One region of the Rhizobium aureum genome, then DNA from elsewhere that is predicted to be linked to it. Evidence: predicted binding sites of a transcription regulator. Region 1 holds the regulator's gene; each other region holds the start of a gene.
What was found. Region 1 encodes PhoB, which activates phosphate uptake and scavenging genes when phosphate is short. Its sites were predicted from a motif close to TGTCATNNANCTGTCAT; they were not measured.

Region 1 (5,310 bases):
TGATCGTGGTGCTGGCTGCCGGCGTCGCCGCCCGCATGCAGCTCGATCCCTTCGAGCCGATGACGACCGTGACCGTGAAGATCGTCAATCAGCTGACCGGCGATCTGGAGTTCACCTCGCCGCAGACGCTCGTCGCCTTTGCACTCGGCATTACGCTGTTCTGCCTGACGCTGTGCCTCAATGTCTACGCTCTCTACATCGTCCGCCGCTATAGGGAGCAATACGAATGAGCGGCGTCGTATCCTCCCCGATGTCGAATATGCCGCGGGGCCTCACGCTAGGCGCCCCGGCGCGGCGTGATATCGGCATCAAGCGGCGCTATGCCGCCGAGCGCCGCTTCCGCGCCTATGGCGTCACGGCCGTTATCTTCGGCCTCGTCTTCCTTGCCATCCTGGTCTCGACCGTGGTGCGCACCGGCTACAGCGCCTTTGTTCAGACATCGATCACTCTGCCGATCGAATTCACCGAGGAGGTGATCGACCCCGCGGCCAAGCGGGCCACGGATCCGAAGGTGCTGATCGGTGCCAATTACCTTGTGCTGGTGCGGGACGCGCTGGTGAAAGCCCTGAGCATCGATCCCACCAATCGCGCGCTCGTCCGAGAGGCGACGGCGATGGTATCGGATAGCGCCAGGATCGCGTTGCGCGACAGGGTCGTCGCCAATCCCTCGATCATAGGGACGACGCAGAACGTCACCTTCCTTGCCAGCGCCAATATCGATTCCGCCAACAAGGGCCAGATCGATCTCACCGTCGACGAGAAGGATCGCAAGATATCCGACCGGCAGATTGCCTGGATGAAGCAACTCAGCGAAAGCGGCGCGCTTTATAAGGCGTTTAATACCGGTCTCTTTGTGGCCGGCAATTCCAGCCGCCCGGAAGCATCCGGCCTCGGCGTCGGGCTGATCGGCTCGCTCTACCTCATGCTGACCGTGCTCGCGCTTGCCTTGCCGGTTGGTGTTGCAGCCTCGATCTATCTGGAAGAGTTCGCGCCGAAGAACCGGCTGACGGATCTGATCGAGGTCAATATCAACAACCTCGCAGCGGTGCCCTCCATCGTCTACGGCCTGCTGGGCCTCTCGGTCTTCATCAACATGATGGGACTGCCGCGTTCGGCCTCGCTCGTCGGTGGGCTGGTGCTGAGCCTGATGACGCTGCCGATGATCATCATCGCGACGCGCTCGGCGCTGCGCGCCGTGCCGCCGTCCATCCGCAGCGCCGCGCTCGGCCTCGGCGCATCGCGCATGCAGGTGGTCTTCCATCATGTCCTGCCGCTCGCCATGCCGGGCATCCTGACGGGCACCATACTCGGGCTTGCTCATGCTCTCGGGGAGACGGCGCCGCTGCTCTTGATCGGCATGGTCGCCTTCGTCGCCAACTATCCGACATCGCCCCTCGATCCCTCGACGGCGCTGCCGGTGCAGATCTACATGTGGGCGAGCGAAGCCGAGCGTGCCTTCGTCGAAAGGACGTCCGGCGCCATCATCGTCCTACTTTTCTTCCTCGTCGCGATGAACATCGGCGCCATCCTGCTGCGCCGCCGCTTCGAGCGGCGCTGGTAAGGGAGGGCCGAGAAATGAACATGATGAGCGAAGCGGCAAGCGAAAGAGCCTTGGCCAAGAAGATGACCACGATCCCCTACAAGATGATCGGCCAGGACGTTTCGGTCTTCTACGGGGACAAGCGCGCGCTCTTCGACGTCAACCTGAAGATTCGCGCCAATACGGTGACGGCCCTCATCGGCCCTTCCGGCTGCGGCAAATCCACCTTCCTGCGCTGCCTCAACCGCATGAACGATACGATCGACACGTGCCGCGTCACCGGCAAGATTACGCTCGACGATCAGGACGTCTACGACAACAGCATCGATGTCGTGGAATTGCGCGCCCGCGTCGGCATGGTCTTCCAGAAGCCCAACCCGTTTCCGAAGTCGATCTACGAAAATGTCGCCTACGGGCCGCGCATCCATGGCCTGCATCGCTCCAAGGCCGATCTCGATCATATCGTCGAGACCAGCCTGCAGAAGGCGGGCCTGTGGGGCGAGGTCAAGGACAGGCTTCATGATGCTGGCACCAGCCTGTCGGGCGGTCAGCAGCAGCGTCTGTGCATTGCGCGCGCCGTTGCCGTCAGTCCGGAAGTCATCTTGATGGACGAGCCGTGCTCGGCGCTCGATCCGATCGCAACGGCGAAGGTCGAGGATCTCATTCACGAGCTGCGGGAAAACTTCACGATCGTCATCGTGACGCATTCCATGCAGCAGGCCGCCCGCGTTTCGCAGCGCACCGCAATGTTTCATCTCGGCCATCTGGTCGAGGAGAACGACACCGATAAAATGTTCACCAATCCCGACGATTACCGCACGCAGGATTACATCATGGGCCGTTTTGGTTGATGATATCAAGCGCGCGGCCCCTTTCACACAGTTCACCTTGAGGATAGAAAAATGGTCTCCACACACATTCTCTCTGCCTATGACGAAGACCTGAAGTTCCTGACGCGCCGTATTGCGGAAATGGGCGGCCTGGCCGAGCAGATGGTCAGCGACAGCGTACGCGCATTGGTCCAAAGCGATGCTGCCCTTGCGCAGAAGGTCATCTCCGACGACGTCGTTCTCGACCATGCCGAGCGCGAAGTCGGCGACAAGGCGATCGTCACCATCGCCCGCCGTCAGCCGATGGCAGCCGACCTTCGTGAAATCATGGGATCGATCCGCATCGCTTCCGATCTGGAGCGCGTCGGCGATCTCGGCAAGAACACCGCCAAGCGCGTCATCGCCGTGCAGGGCACCGGCGTTCCGCGCCGTCTCGCCCGCGGCATCGAACACCTTTCCGAATTGGCACTGAGCCAGCTCAAGGAAGTTCTGGATGTCTACGCCACCCGTTCGCCCGACAAGGCCGTATCGATCCGTGAGCGCGACGAGGAAATCGACGCCATGTACACCTCGCTCTTCCGCGAGATGCTGACCTACATGATGGAAGATCCGCGCAACATCACCACCTGCACGCATCTTCTCTTCTGCGCCAAGAACATCGAGCGCATCGGCGACCATGCCACCAACATCGCCGAGACGATCTATTACATGGCGACCGGCGCTCAGCCCGAAGGCGAGCGTCCGAAGGATGATACCGCCAATACCGTCGGCGCGGTGACGGAATAATCTGGAAGTGAAGAAAGGAGACCATAAGCGCATGGTTCCGAGAGTTGCTGTTGTAGAAGACGAGGAAGCGCTCAGCGTTCTGCTGCGCTACAATCTTGAGGCCGAAGGCTTCGAGGTCGACACGATCCTAAGAGGCGATGAGGCTGAGCTGCGTCTCCAGGAGCGCATCCCCGATCTCCTGATCCTCGACTGGATGCTCCCCGGCGTATCGGGCATAGAGCTCTGCCGCCGGCTGCGCATGCGGCCGGAGACGGAGCGCCTGCCGATCATCATGCTGACGGCCCGCGGCGAGGAAAGCGAGCGCGTGCGCGGGCTTTCGACCGGCGCGGACGACTATGTCGTCAAGCCGTTCTCGACGCCGGAGCTGATGGCCCGCGTCAAGGCGATGCTGCGGCGTGCCCGTCCGGAGGTGCTCTCCACGGTGCTGCGTTGCGGCGATATCGAGCTCGATCGCGAAACTCATCGCGTTCACCGCAAGAGCCGCGAAGTGCGGCTGGGGCCGACGGAATTCCGCCTGCTGGAATTCCTGATGTCCTCGCCCGGCCGCGTCTTCTCGCGCTCGCAGCTGCTCGACGGCGTCTGGGGTCACGATATCTATGTCGACGAACGCACGGTCGACGTCCATGTCGGCCGCCTGCGCAAGGCGCTCAATTTCTCCAATATGCAGGATGTCATCCGTACCGTTCGCGGCGCGGGCTATTCCATGGAAGCCTGAGCGGCTTGCCGCTCGGGTATCAACATTACAGCTCCACGCGTCTTTCAAGACGCGTTAAGGTCGCTGTAACATCTTGAAATGCTGCATAATTTTCTCTTAAATCGATTCCGGTTTAAGGAATTATGCAGGAGCGGCGGAAATAGAAAAACGGGCCTCGAGGGGCCTGTTGCTCTTTGTCTTGCTGTCACTTTCAGCCGTTGTTGCGCCGGCGGTCATGCACTGGCTGGTAGGCCATGCGCTGATGATAGGTGCAGTAGGGCGACGAATCCGGGCTGTCATTGCCGCAGAAGTGGAAATCGTCCTTCAGCGGATCGCCGACCGGCCATTTGCAGGTGCGCTCCGTCAGCTCCGTCAGGCCGAGGCGGCGGGAGATCGGAACGACGACGTTCGCAGCCGGGCGATACTGGATTTCGTTGACGGAATCGACCTCGATCTCTTCCTTCAGCATGGTTACGCCCTGCTGGCGGGTGACGACCGTCCGTGTTGCAACGCGCGATCCGTAGCTCGTGGCGCGGGGTGCTGCAGCACTGCGCTTCGGCGTGCGCGTCGCGGTTGCCGTGCCGCCGGCCTTCGCTCGGCCGGGAAGGTTCAGGCGATGTACCTTGCCGATAACGGCATTACGGCTCACGCCACCGAGCTGCGCAGCGATCTGGCTGGCGCTCAACCCTTCGGACCATAGCTTTTTCAGCTTCTCGACGCGTTCGTCTGTCCAATTCATGCCCTGTCTCCGCTGTCGCGTTTCCGATGGCAGAATCCCTCACCATTGCCTCGCATGGGAACGAGGCGCGAAACGCTCTAAAATTGTGGTGACTAGTTCCGCCGCATGCAGTCTAGCAATTGCTTTTTAACCTAGTGTGAGGCTGACTCCGTGACAAGAGTCGCGGGAATCTTGAGGAATCGATTTCGAGGTTTTCCCCAACTTGCTGCCCCGGCGTGGCATTTCTGCAATAGGAGCCGCCGAAGCCGTCTCTTTTGCCGGCAAGCGCTTTCTCGCACCTGCTAAAACGGCAGTTTTGTTGACATCGCGGTGCAAAACATCAATAGTGCCCAGGCCGCCGCAAGGCGGCATTTTTGATTTTTTCGGGCCCGTTTCATCAAATGGAAGCGATCGGTCCTTAAAGTTGTGATCAGGAGACATGGCCATGGCCGAGACCACGCCGCTTTACGACACCTACCTGCGCGCTCCGCTGCGGTTCGAGCGAGGCGAGGGCGTCTGGCTGGTTACCGAAAACGGCGAGCGCTATCTCGATTTCGCAGCCGGCGTGGCAGTCAATTCGCTGGGTCATGCCCATCCTCATCTGGTCGCCGAATTGAAGGCGCAGGCCGACAAGGTCTGGCACCTGTCCAACCTCTATGAAGTACCGGGCCAGGAAAAGCTGTCGAAGCGTCTGACGGAAGTGACATTCGCCGACAAGGTGTTCTTCACCAATTCGGGCGCG
Region 2 (5,310 bases), on a different contig from region 1:
GGCATCGATGAGACCATGACGTCGACATCCATCAACATTGCCGATCCGGCCGTGCAAGCCGCGGCGACAGAATCTGCCGGCCCGCAACCGCTGGCGCTGGCCGGTCTCTGAGAGGGACGGCCGGGATCGAAGGCCCGCGTCAAGGGCGTATTTCTTCTATCAGACCGAAGACATCCGGGGACACCGGTTAATCAGGAGACGAACCCATGTTGAAGAAAGCACTCTTTGCCGCTACGGCGCTCGTTGCGCTCGCAGTCGGCGCTGCTGCCAACGCAGCTGATCTCAAGGAATTCCGCGTCGGCATTCTCGGCGGCGAAAACGAAGCCGACCGCCTGCGCAACTACGCCTGCCTTTCCGACCACCTGAAGAAGGAATTCGGCTTCGAGAAGGTTTCGCTGTTCCCGGCCGCAGACTATAACGGCGTGATCCAGGGCCTGCTCGGCGGCACGCTCGACTTCGCAGAACTCGGCGCTTCCGGCTATGCAGCCGTCGCCATCAAGGACCCGAAGGCCGTTACCCCGATCCTGACCACGCAGCAGACCGACGGTGCGACCGGCTACTACTCCATTGGCCTCGCTCTCAAGTCCTCCGGCATCAAGACGATCACCGACGCCAAGGGCAAAAAGCTCGGCTATGCCGATCCGGACTCCACCTCGGGCTACCTCGTTCCGCTGACGCAGATTCCGAAGACCACCGGCGCCCCGAACGACAAGTTCTTCGCCTCGACCCAGTTCAACGGCGGCCATGAGAACAACCTGCTTGCCGCTTACGACGGCAAGGTCGACGTTGCAGTCGACGACTCCTCGGGCATCGGCAGTTTCAAGGATGGCTTCACCTCCGGCACCTTCCGCAAGGCCGTCGACAAGGGCACCGTCGACCCGAACAAGCTCGTCGAAGTCTGGCGCTCGCCGCTGATCCCGAACGGCCCGCTCGTCGTTCGCAATGCTCTCGGCACCGAATGGCAGACCAAGCTCGCCGACTTCTTCCTGAAGCTGCCGACCACCGACGCCAAGTGCTTCAACGCCATCGAAGGCGGCGACTTCAAGGGCTACGTCAAGGTTACCCCGGACTTCTACAACGCCGTTATCGAAGTCCGTAAGGCTGCCATCGGCGGCTGATCTGCATCCCGATAATGGGGCGGCCGGCAACGGCCGCCCTTTTGCTATTCACACCCCTTTGCGATTCACAAGGGCAGGACTTCATGACGATCGCCGATACGCACCCGAACATGCAAAGCGCACCGCAGAGCGCCAAGGAGATCGGCGACGCCTGGAGCAAAATGGTGGCTCGCCGCCGTCTTTACACCGGCATCGGTCTGGTGATCCTGCTCATTGCCTTCGTCAGCTCGGTGCGCTTCGCCGATGAAAACAACGCCGGGCATTTCTTTGACCGCCTGCCGCATCTCTTCGATTTCCTGAGCTGGCTCATTCCAAAGGACTGGGCTGACGTCTACCGCGCGCTCTTCGACCTGCCGAGCCCGAACGGGGCCAATGGCACCGGCGGCGAGGAGTTCAATTTCCCGCTTGGCCGCGTCTATGTCTGGGGCGATTTCTACATCCCCGAATATTTCGAGCTGATGATCATCACGATCAATGTCGCCCTGGTATCGACCATCATCGGCGTCGTCTTCGCCGTGCCCTTGAGCTTCTTCGCCGCCCGCAACATGTCGCCATCCAATCCGATCCGGCTGGTAACGAAGCGCATCATGGAGCTTCTGCGCGCCTTCCCGGAAATCGTCATCGCCGGCCTATTTTCCGCGATCCTGTCGATCGGTCCCATCGCCGCGATCATCGCCGTCGGCCTGCATACGATCGGCGCGCTCGGCAAGCTCTTCTACGAAGTCGTAGAGAATATCGACATGAAGCCCGACGAGGGCATGCGCGCCGTCGGCGCGAGCTGGAGCGAGCGCGTCCGCTTCGCCGCCCTGCCGCAGGTGCTGCCGAATTTCATGTCCTACGCACTGCTGCGTCTGGAGATCAACGTTCGTGCCTCCACGATCATCGGCGCCGTCGGCGGCGGCGGCATCGGCGAGGAGCTGAAACTTGCGATTTCGCGCGGTTTCGGCGCCAAGACATTGGCGCTGGTGCTACTTCTCTTCCTGACGATCATCGCCGTCGACCAGTTTTCCGCATGGCTCCGCCGCCGTCTGATCGGCGAACATGCCTTCCTTTTGCAGCATTGAGGTTGACCATGTCCATCATCGACGCCGGCCGCATGCAGGAAATCGAAGCGCGTTACCCGGAAATCCTTCACCGGTCCTTCCGCCAGCGCTTCGGTGCCCTAATGATTTTCATCGGCATCATCCTCTACGGCATCTATGCAGTCTGGTTCTTCGATCTGCCGAAAGTCATTTCAGAAGCACGTTGGGAGCGCGTCGGCATCTATCTCAGCGAATGGGTGAGCTATGACGTGCAGCCGGAATTCCGCATCTCCGGCGATGAGATCAGCATCAAGTATCCGCGCTTTTCGCCGCTGGGCGACAATCCGAACCCGGACTGGGTAAAGACCAACCCCGACGGCAGCAAGACCGTTTCCGTCAGCGGCACACGCCGCATGGTAACCGTCACCAAGACGCAGGCGATCGTCACCGCGCACGGCATCACGATTCCGATCGATATTACCGGCGATGTGCCGAAAATCGTCGGCTCAGAGCCTGTTCCCAGCTGGATGACCGTCTATGACGACAATATCCTGGTCAATCTCGGCTTTGCGGGCGATGCTAGCATTTCCACTGATCGCGTGAAGATCCGCAAGCGCTTTCTCGGCTGGGCCAACTTCGTCTTCGATACGCATTCACCCTTCTTCGACAAGCCGGTAAGCGAAGTCATCAGCCTGATCGTTTCGGGCCCGCGGCTCGATCCTGCACAGTCCAATCTCTCGCTGGCATTCGACAATATCTGGAACAATGGCGCCTGGCAGCATGGCGACGTCTGGACCAAGCTGTTCCAGACGATCGTCATGGCCTTCCTCGGCACGCTGCTCGGCTCGCTCGCCGCCTTCCCGCTTGCCTTCATGGCGGCCCGCAACATCACGCCGAACCGGTTGCTCAACCAGGTACTGAAGCGCTTCTTCGACTTCTTGCGCTCGGTGGACATGCTGATCTGGGCGCTGTTCCTGACACGCGCCTTTGGCCCCGGCCCGCTTGCGGGCAGCGGCGCCATCTTCCTCACGGAGACGGGCACGCTCGGCAAGCTCTATTCCGAAGGCTTGGAGAACATCGACAACAAGCCGCGCGAAGGCGTGAAGTCCACCGGTTCGTCGACGATCCTCGTGCATCGCTACGGCATCATGCCGCAGATCGTGCCCGTCATCGTCAGTCAGACGCTCTACCAGTGGGAATCGAATGTGCGCGGCGCGACCATCATCGGCGCCGTCGGCGCCGGCGGTATCGGCCTCAAGCTTTGGGAAGCGATGCGCACCAATGCCAACTGGGAAAACGTCGCCTACATGGTGCTGTTGATCCTGATCGTCGTCTTCCTGTTCGATGCCGCATCCAACGCCTTGCGCTCGCGGCTGATGGGCGCGCGGGTGAAATAAAAATATCGGTAAAAAATCGTTTCCCATCATCATTCTGTCACGGGAATCCGGTAGCGCAGGCCGGCAAGACCGTAGCGCTCAAACCGGCTTTAGCCGGATTCGAACCGTTGCTGCCTTGCTGCTCTTGCGGTTTGTCGCAAATCACCCAACAGTGTCTCGCGCAGCCGATTTTTCCAAGGAATGCAGCCTTGCGCTATGCTCTCTATTTCACGCCACCCAAAGACGATCCGTTGACATCTCTCGCCGCGCGCTGGCTGGGACGCGATGCATTTTCCGACGAGATTTTTTCCGACAAGGCCATCGGCCCCGTGCCGGCAGGTCATGCCGAACTGACGGCCGATCCGCGCCGCTATGGCTTCCATGCCACGCTGAAGGCACCATTCGAGCTTGCCGCTTCGGTGACCGAGCGCGATCTTCTCGAGGTCGCTGCCGAATTCGCCTCGCAGGCCAAGGCTTTCGCCATTCCGGAGCTCGTACTCGGCCAACTCGGCCATTTCTTCGCGCTCGTTCCCGGTTCCGCTTACCAGCCGCTGCAGGATTTCGCCTCCCGTGTGGTAAAAACCTTCGAGCCGTTTCGCGCACCGCTTTCGGACCATGACATCGCCCGGCGTAAGCCGGAGGGCCTGACCGAGCAGCAGCGTGCCAATCTGCTGCGTTGGGGCTATCCTTATGTCAATGACGAGTTCCGTTTCCATATGACCCTGACGGGACGCGTCCCTGCCGAGCGCCAGGCCGAGATGCACGACGTTCTGCGCGAGCGCTTCGCCGACCATACCGGCAAGCCGCTCGACATTTCCGGCCTCGCCGTCTTTATCGAAGAAGAGCGGGGTGCTCCCTTTACCGTCCGTTCATGGCTGCCGCTTGCCGGCGCCTAAAATGAAAGAGCCGATATGACCAAAGAAACCGTCCTTTCCAACGCCCGCATCGTCCTTGAAGACAAGATCATCGAGGGCTCCGTGCTGATCCGCGACGGTCGCATTGCCGCCATTTCCGAGGGCAAGTCCGATATGGGCGAGGATTTCGAGGGCGATTATCTGATCCCCGGTCTGGTCGAGCTGCACACCGACCATCTGGAAGCCCATTACTCGCCGCGTCCGGGCGTGCGCTGGAACAAGACGGCGGCGATCCAGGCGCATGACGCCCAGATCGTCACCTCGGGCATCACGACAGTATTCGACTGCCTGCGCATGGGCTCGGACGCCGATGACGGATTTGAAAAGGGCGAGATGCGCGACATGGCAGACGCCATCCAGGCGGCCCAGCGTGAAGACCGCCTGCGCGCCGATCACCTGATCCATCTGCGCTGCGAAGTCTCCTCCGACAATGTTCTCGACCATTTCGAAGATTTCGAGAAAGATCCTTACGTCCGCCTGGTCTCGCTGATGGACCATGCTCCGGGCCAGCGCCAGTTCCAGACCATGGATCAGTACATCTTCTACTATCAGAAGAAGCGCGGGCTCAGCGACGAGGCCTTTGCCAAGTTCATCGCCAAGCGTCAGGAAGAATCGGCCAGGTACGCGAAGCCGAGCCGCGACGCTATCTCCAAGGTCTGTGCCGAACGTGGCATCACCGTTGCAAGCCACGACGACGCGACGCTCGCCCATGTCGACGAGGCCATCAACTACGGCGTTCGCCTTGCGGAATTCCCGACCAGCATCGACGCCGCCAAGGCTTCGCATGGCGCCGGCATGAGCGTGCTGATGGGCGCGCCGAACATCGTGCGCGGCAAGTCGCATTCGGGCAATATCGCGGCCCGTGATCTCGCCGAGCTTG
Region 3 (5,310 bases), on a different contig from region 1:
GACCTTCGGCATGGCCGCCTATCTCATCCATGTCGAACGGCGGCGGGCAAAGGCGGCCCGCTGATCGCCAGAGCACTTCCGTTTTAAACAGAATCAGGACCGCTTCGCACTTTGCGGGAATTCCTCTATGCCGCCATCTTCGGAAAGCGGAGCTGCCAGCGATGACCGTCGCTCGTCATTTCGACGACGCCGAACGGCTCGACGTCGACTGCCCAGAATGCGGCTGCCGGTGCCTGCAGCACATGCTGAACGGCAGCGCGGATGACGCTCGCATGGGTGACGACGACGATATGGCCGGCATCCTCGATATGATTTCCCATCCATTCGCCGACACGCCTCATGACCGCCGACAGGGATTCGCCTCCATGCGGCGCAACCGATGGGTCCGCCATCCACAACGTCAGAGATTCCGCATCCTTTTCATGCAATTCGGCAAGCGACTGCCCGCGCCAGTCGCCATAATCGCATTCGCGCAAGGCGACGTCCGGAATGGCGTCGAGACCGAGGACGCTGGCTGTCTGGCGAGCACGCAAGGCGGGGCTCGTCCAGACTCGATCGATCGCACCAAGGCCGAAGGACAGTGACTGAGCCTGCTGTGTGGCCTTGACCTCCAACGGTTCATCATCGGGAAAGCAGCCATTCCGATTGGCCTGCGTCGCCCCATGGCAAATCCAACTCAAACGCGTTTTCATGAGACTCCCCAACTCCATCCCCTGACGCGCTCTTGTCGCGATTTCACATCGCGGTGGCGCTTGATTGACAACCATCTTTGCAAATAGATATAAACTTGCACTTGCGGGTGTGGAAGCCGGTGTAATCCCGGCGCGGTCGCGCCACTGTAATCGAAGGCGGACAAGTTCCATCTTCGAGAGCCAGACCCTTCCCGCAAGAACCCTTCCGCAAATGGAACGCGCTTTTCTTAAAGAGGGAAATACAATGTCCGACACCACTTTTGCCGCATCCGCAATTCCGCAGCCGATTCCGCTCGGCCAGATCCTGCCCTGGGCCATTTTTGCCGGCCTGCTGATGCTGCTTGCGATCTATTTCATCGGCGCGGAAGAAGGCGCGACTTCGCTCTTCTCGGGCACGTATGTGCATGAATTCGTGCATGATGCCCGTCACCTTCTCGGCTTCCCCTGCCACTAAGGGGTCAAGCACATGGTTGGACGTCTTTTGCTCCGCGGCATGATCGTCGGGGCTCTTGCCGGTATTCTCGTTTTTGCCTTTGCCCATACCTTTGGTGAACCGTTGGTCGATTGGGCCATCGGCTTTGAGGAAAAGGCTGCCCAAGCCGCCGGCGAAGCGCCGGAGCCCGAAATCGTCAGCCGCGCCACACAGGCTGGTCCTGGTCTTCTCACCGGCGCGGTAATCTTTTCGACGGCGATCGGCGGATTGTTCGCGCTGGTCTTTTCCTTCGTCTACGGTCGCGTCAGCCCTCTCGGCGCGCGCGGCACGGCAGCACTGCTTGCGCTCGCCGCCTTCGTGACGATTTCGCTCGTGCCCGACATCAAGTATCCGGCGAACCCGCCGGCGGTCGGCAATCCCGATACGATCGGCGCGAGAACCGAGCTGTTCTTCATCATGATCGTCGCCTCCGTCGTCGGCATGATCATCGCCGTGGGCTTCGGTCGCCGGCTGGCGGCGCGATATGGTTCCTGGAACGGAGTGATTATTGCCGGCATCGGCTACATCGTCTTCATTGCGCTGATCCAATACCTGCTTCCTCCCATCAACGAAGTGCCCGAGCAATTCTCGGCCGTCGTGCTCTGGCGCTTCCGCATCACTTCGCTCGGCATGCATGCCATCCTTTGGACGACACTCGGGCTCGCCTTCGGAGCCTGGGCGGAACACCAGCTGCCGCAGCCGCGCTATCGCAATGCGTCCCTGCGCCGGACTTAGCCTTATACGTAGCTCGCATCCCGCGCATAACAACATGCGCGGGAAACACCGGCGTTCAAACGGCGCCCTGCTTGCAATTGTTTGTCTCATAATTTCGGCTTGGCCGCTTGCAGCCGCCGCGCATGGTGGCGGCTCCTCCGGACGCCAGGCCGGCATCCCGATACCTAGCCTCAGCCATGGTGAGATGGCTGTGATCGCGCCCTATTACGGGCGGATCATCTCGCTTGCCGAAAGCGCATCCGACACCGACGAAACCTTCCAGCGCCTCTTGAATTTCGCACAGATCCAGCGGGCCTATTGTCTCTGGGGCATGATGCCTGGCAGCGTCAGCGACGAAGAAAGCCCGTTCAACGAATGTTCGCATGCCTATCTTGCAGCGGGGAAGGCGGTGCTGCTCCAGATGCGCACGATGAAGGACGAAAAGGCAGCGGTCGGCGACATCGTCTCGGATATCGACACGGCGCTGGTGCGCAACAATCTCTCGCTCACCTTATGCAAATTCAGCGGCGAGAGCTTCAATACGGCCGATCTCATCCGCCCGAAGCCCGCCGATATCATCCTGCACGCCAGGAGCCTTGCGACCATCGTGGCCGCAGTGCTCGTCGTTATCGTAGCATTATGGCTCACGGCACAGGCATTGCGACCTCAGCCGTATCCATAAGGAAACACCGCCGCGAAACACGACGGTGTTTGTCATTTCACAGCCTGATCACCAGTAGCCTCGCCGATCGCGCCAGCCGTAGTCATCGCGCCAGTGGCGACGATGGCCATGCCAGCCCCATGGCGGCGGCGGTGGCGGTCTGTAGTAACCCCAACGCCGCGGCGGCGGGCCCCAGCGGTTCGGGCGGCATTCGCCCCAACGCGTCAGGTGCCAACCACGACCGCAGGCATAATCCACTTTCACAACCGGCACGGAGGCCGTTGTCCCAACGGCTGGGATAGGCATTGCCTCTGCCGAAGATACAACCAGACTGCCGAGCAAGGCAGCGATGGTAATCACGGACGATCTCATTTTGATGGCCCTCTATCCAAGTCCCTTACATGCAGGATTTAACCCCCAGACGTATGAACGACGGCTGAACCGAAAAAGGCCTTTTGGAGGCAAAATCAAGACGGCAGGTCGGAGCCATATGTCCGTAAAGAGCGCCTGCCTTCCACTGATACGGCTGCCATCCGCCCTCTCGCGCGTCACGAGAGTTTCATGAACGAGGCTTACACCGAGGATATCAATGGCCATAAAGGAGTTTGGGATGGTCGACCTCGCTTCAACCACTTCCGAGGGTGGCAACGCCAATCACCCCATTCACGGCGCCGGGGCCTCGGCAAAATGGTTTCTGCCGCTCTTCGGTCTGGTCGTGCTCGGCGGCCTCGCCTATGTCGGCTATGCCCTCGGCAGCGACCTTGCCGATGCGGCCGCCGTTCCGTGGATTCTGCTCGGTCTGGCGCTTTTGATCGCGCTTGGCTTCGAATTCGTCAACGGCTTCCACGATACGGCCAATGCCGTTGCCACGGTCATCTACACCCGCTCGCTGCCGGCTGAATTCGCCGTCATCTGGTCCGGCTTCTTCAACTTCCTCGGTGTTCTCACTTCGTCGGGCGCGGTCGCCTTCGGCATTCTGGCGCTGCTGCCGGTCGAGCTCATCCTGCAGGTCGGCTCCGGCTCCGGCCTCGCCATGGTCTTCGCGCTTCTGACCGCTGCCATTATCTGGAATCTCGGCACCTGGTATCTCGGCCTGCCGGCATCGAGCTCGCACACGCTTGTCGGTTCCATCATCGGCGTCGGTCTCGCCAACCAGTTCCTGGCACCCGCCGGCTCCGCTACCAGCGGCGTCGACTGGTCACAGGCAAGCAACGTCGGCATGTCGCTGCTGCTGTCGCCGATCGTCGGCTTCGGCGCGGCCGCTTTGCTGCTGCTGGTCGCCAAGGTGCTGATCCGCAACAAGGAACTCTATGAGGCGCCAAGGGGCAATGCGCCACCGCCGGTCTGGATCCGCGGCCTGCTGATCTTCACCTGCACCGGCGTCAGCTTCGCTCATGGTTCCAACGACGGCCAGAAGGGCATGGGTCTGATCATGCTCATTCTCATCGGCCTCGTACCGACTGCCTTCGCGCTGAACCGTACGCCCGATGTCAATTATCTCGAAGCTTACAAGGCTGCCTCGACGCAGGTCGAGACCGTACTCGGCAAGTATGTGAAACCAGGCGTTGCCGTGCCGGCGGATCCGAAGGCTGCAGTCAGCAACGCCGTCAAGAGCAAGACCTGGACGGACGCGACGACTCCGGCGCTCCAGGCCTATATCCACGCCACCAGCGCCGAGATATCAGCTTATCCGAGCGTCGAGAAGCTGCCGAACGGCCTCGTTGGCAACGTTCGTAACGATATCTACCTGATCGGTGAATCGCTGAAGCTCATCGACAAGCAGAAGCTGCTGCCGATGAGCGCCGACGACCTCAAGGCCGTGACCAGCTACCACGCCGCCGTCGATCATGCGACCAAGTTCATTCCGCTCTGGGTGAAGGTCGCCGTCGCGCTCGCGCTCGGCCTCGGCACCATGGTCGGCTGGAAGCGGATCGTGGTCACCGTCGGCGAAAAGATCGGCAAGACGCATCTGACCTATGGCCAGGGTGCTGCCGCCGAAGTCGTTGCCATGCTGACGATCGGTGCGGCCGACCATCTCGGCCTTCCGGTTTCCACCACCCACGTCCTGTCCTCCGGCGTCGCCGGCACCATGGCGGCGAACGGTTCCGGTCTGCAATGGTCGACCGTGCGCAACATGCTGATGGCCTGGATCCTGACGCTGCCGGCCTCGATCGCGCTGGCCTTCGTGCTGTTCATCGCGCTGCGTCAGGTCTTCTGACCTGCCATGTCGGCCGATACGTCGATTTCGCGATCCGGCCTCCATATCCGAAAGCGACGGCGCCCTTTCCGGGCGCCATTCTTCTTGCGGCGACTGACTGCAACAAGCCCTACCGCACGCTTTCCTTCTTGTTGCCATTGGCGCCGAGGCCGGACAGTTTCGCCAGCTCCGAACGGCGGTTCGCATAGTTCTGCGCAACCATCGGATAATTGGGTGCCAATCCCCATTTCTGGCGATACTCTTCCGGCGTCATCCCATAATGCACGCGCAAGTGACGCTTCAGCGTTTTGAATCGCTTGCCGTCTTCAAGGCAGACGATGTAGTCGTTCGTCACCGATTTCTTCAAATCCACCGCCGGCACCAGATTGGCACGGTCGACAGTCGTGCTGCCTGCATCCAAGGCTTGCAGCGCTTCGTGGACATCCTTGATCAGCCTGGGAAGGCTGTGAAGCGGAACCGCGTTGTGGCTGACATAGGCCGAAACAATCTTGACGCAGCTGTCGAACAGAGGGCGCGGCTGCAGCTGGGTGGGCACTTTTCTCTCGCTAAAAGA

Region 2: PH552_RS18990 (DUF1045 domain-containing protein) is a predicted target of PhoB. The motif match lies at 3,562-3,578, and genes of this name have one in related genera.
Region 3: PH552_RS19125 (inorganic phosphate transporter) is a predicted target of PhoB. The motif match lies at 3,086-3,102, and genes of this name have one in related genera.

Annotation. Positions count from the first base shown of each region.
Region 1 covers NZ_JAQJCI010000009.1:120,873-126,182, forward strand. The annotation lists gene pstC (phosphate ABC transporter permease subunit PstC) at 1-230, shown strand, start outside; gene pstA (phosphate ABC transporter permease PstA) at 227-1,561, shown strand; gene pstB (phosphate ABC transporter ATP-binding protein PstB) at 1,576-2,391, shown strand; gene phoU (phosphate signaling complex protein PhoU) at 2,443-3,156, shown strand; gene phoB (phosphate regulon transcriptional regulator PhoB) at 3,188-3,871, shown strand; gene PH552_RS20890 (GcrA family cell cycle regulator) at 4,062-4,589, opposite strand; gene PH552_RS20895 (hypothetical protein) at 4,716-5,009, opposite strand; gene PH552_RS20900 (aspartate aminotransferase family protein) at 5,014-5,310, shown strand, end outside.
Region 2 covers NZ_JAQJCI010000007.1:239,902-245,211, forward strand. The annotation lists gene phnC (phosphonate ABC transporter ATP-binding protein) at 1-111, shown strand, start outside; gene phnD (phosphonate ABC transporter substrate-binding protein) at 207-1,118, shown strand; gene phnE (phosphonate ABC transporter, permease protein PhnE) at 1,202-2,182, shown strand; gene phnE (phosphonate ABC transporter, permease protein PhnE) at 2,191-3,537, shown strand; gene PH552_RS18990 (DUF1045 domain-containing protein) at 3,726-4,412, shown strand; gene PH552_RS18995 (alpha-D-ribose 1-methylphosphonate 5-triphosphate diphosphatase) at 4,428-5,310, shown strand, end outside.
Region 3 covers NZ_JAQJCI010000007.1:271,265-276,574, forward strand. The annotation lists gene PH552_RS19095 (SURF1 family protein) at 1-64, shown strand, start outside; gene PH552_RS19100 (histidine phosphatase family protein) at 126-692, opposite strand; gene PH552_RS19105 (CbtB domain-containing protein) at 937-1,146, shown strand; gene PH552_RS19110 (CbtA family protein) at 1,159-1,899, shown strand; gene PH552_RS19115 (hypothetical protein) at 1,934-2,560, shown strand; gene PH552_RS19120 (GCG_CRPN prefix-to-repeats domain-containing protein) at 2,609-2,911, opposite strand; gene PH552_RS19125 (inorganic phosphate transporter) at 3,150-4,757, shown strand; gene PH552_RS19130 (Ros/MucR family transcriptional regulator) at 4,867-5,310, opposite strand, start outside.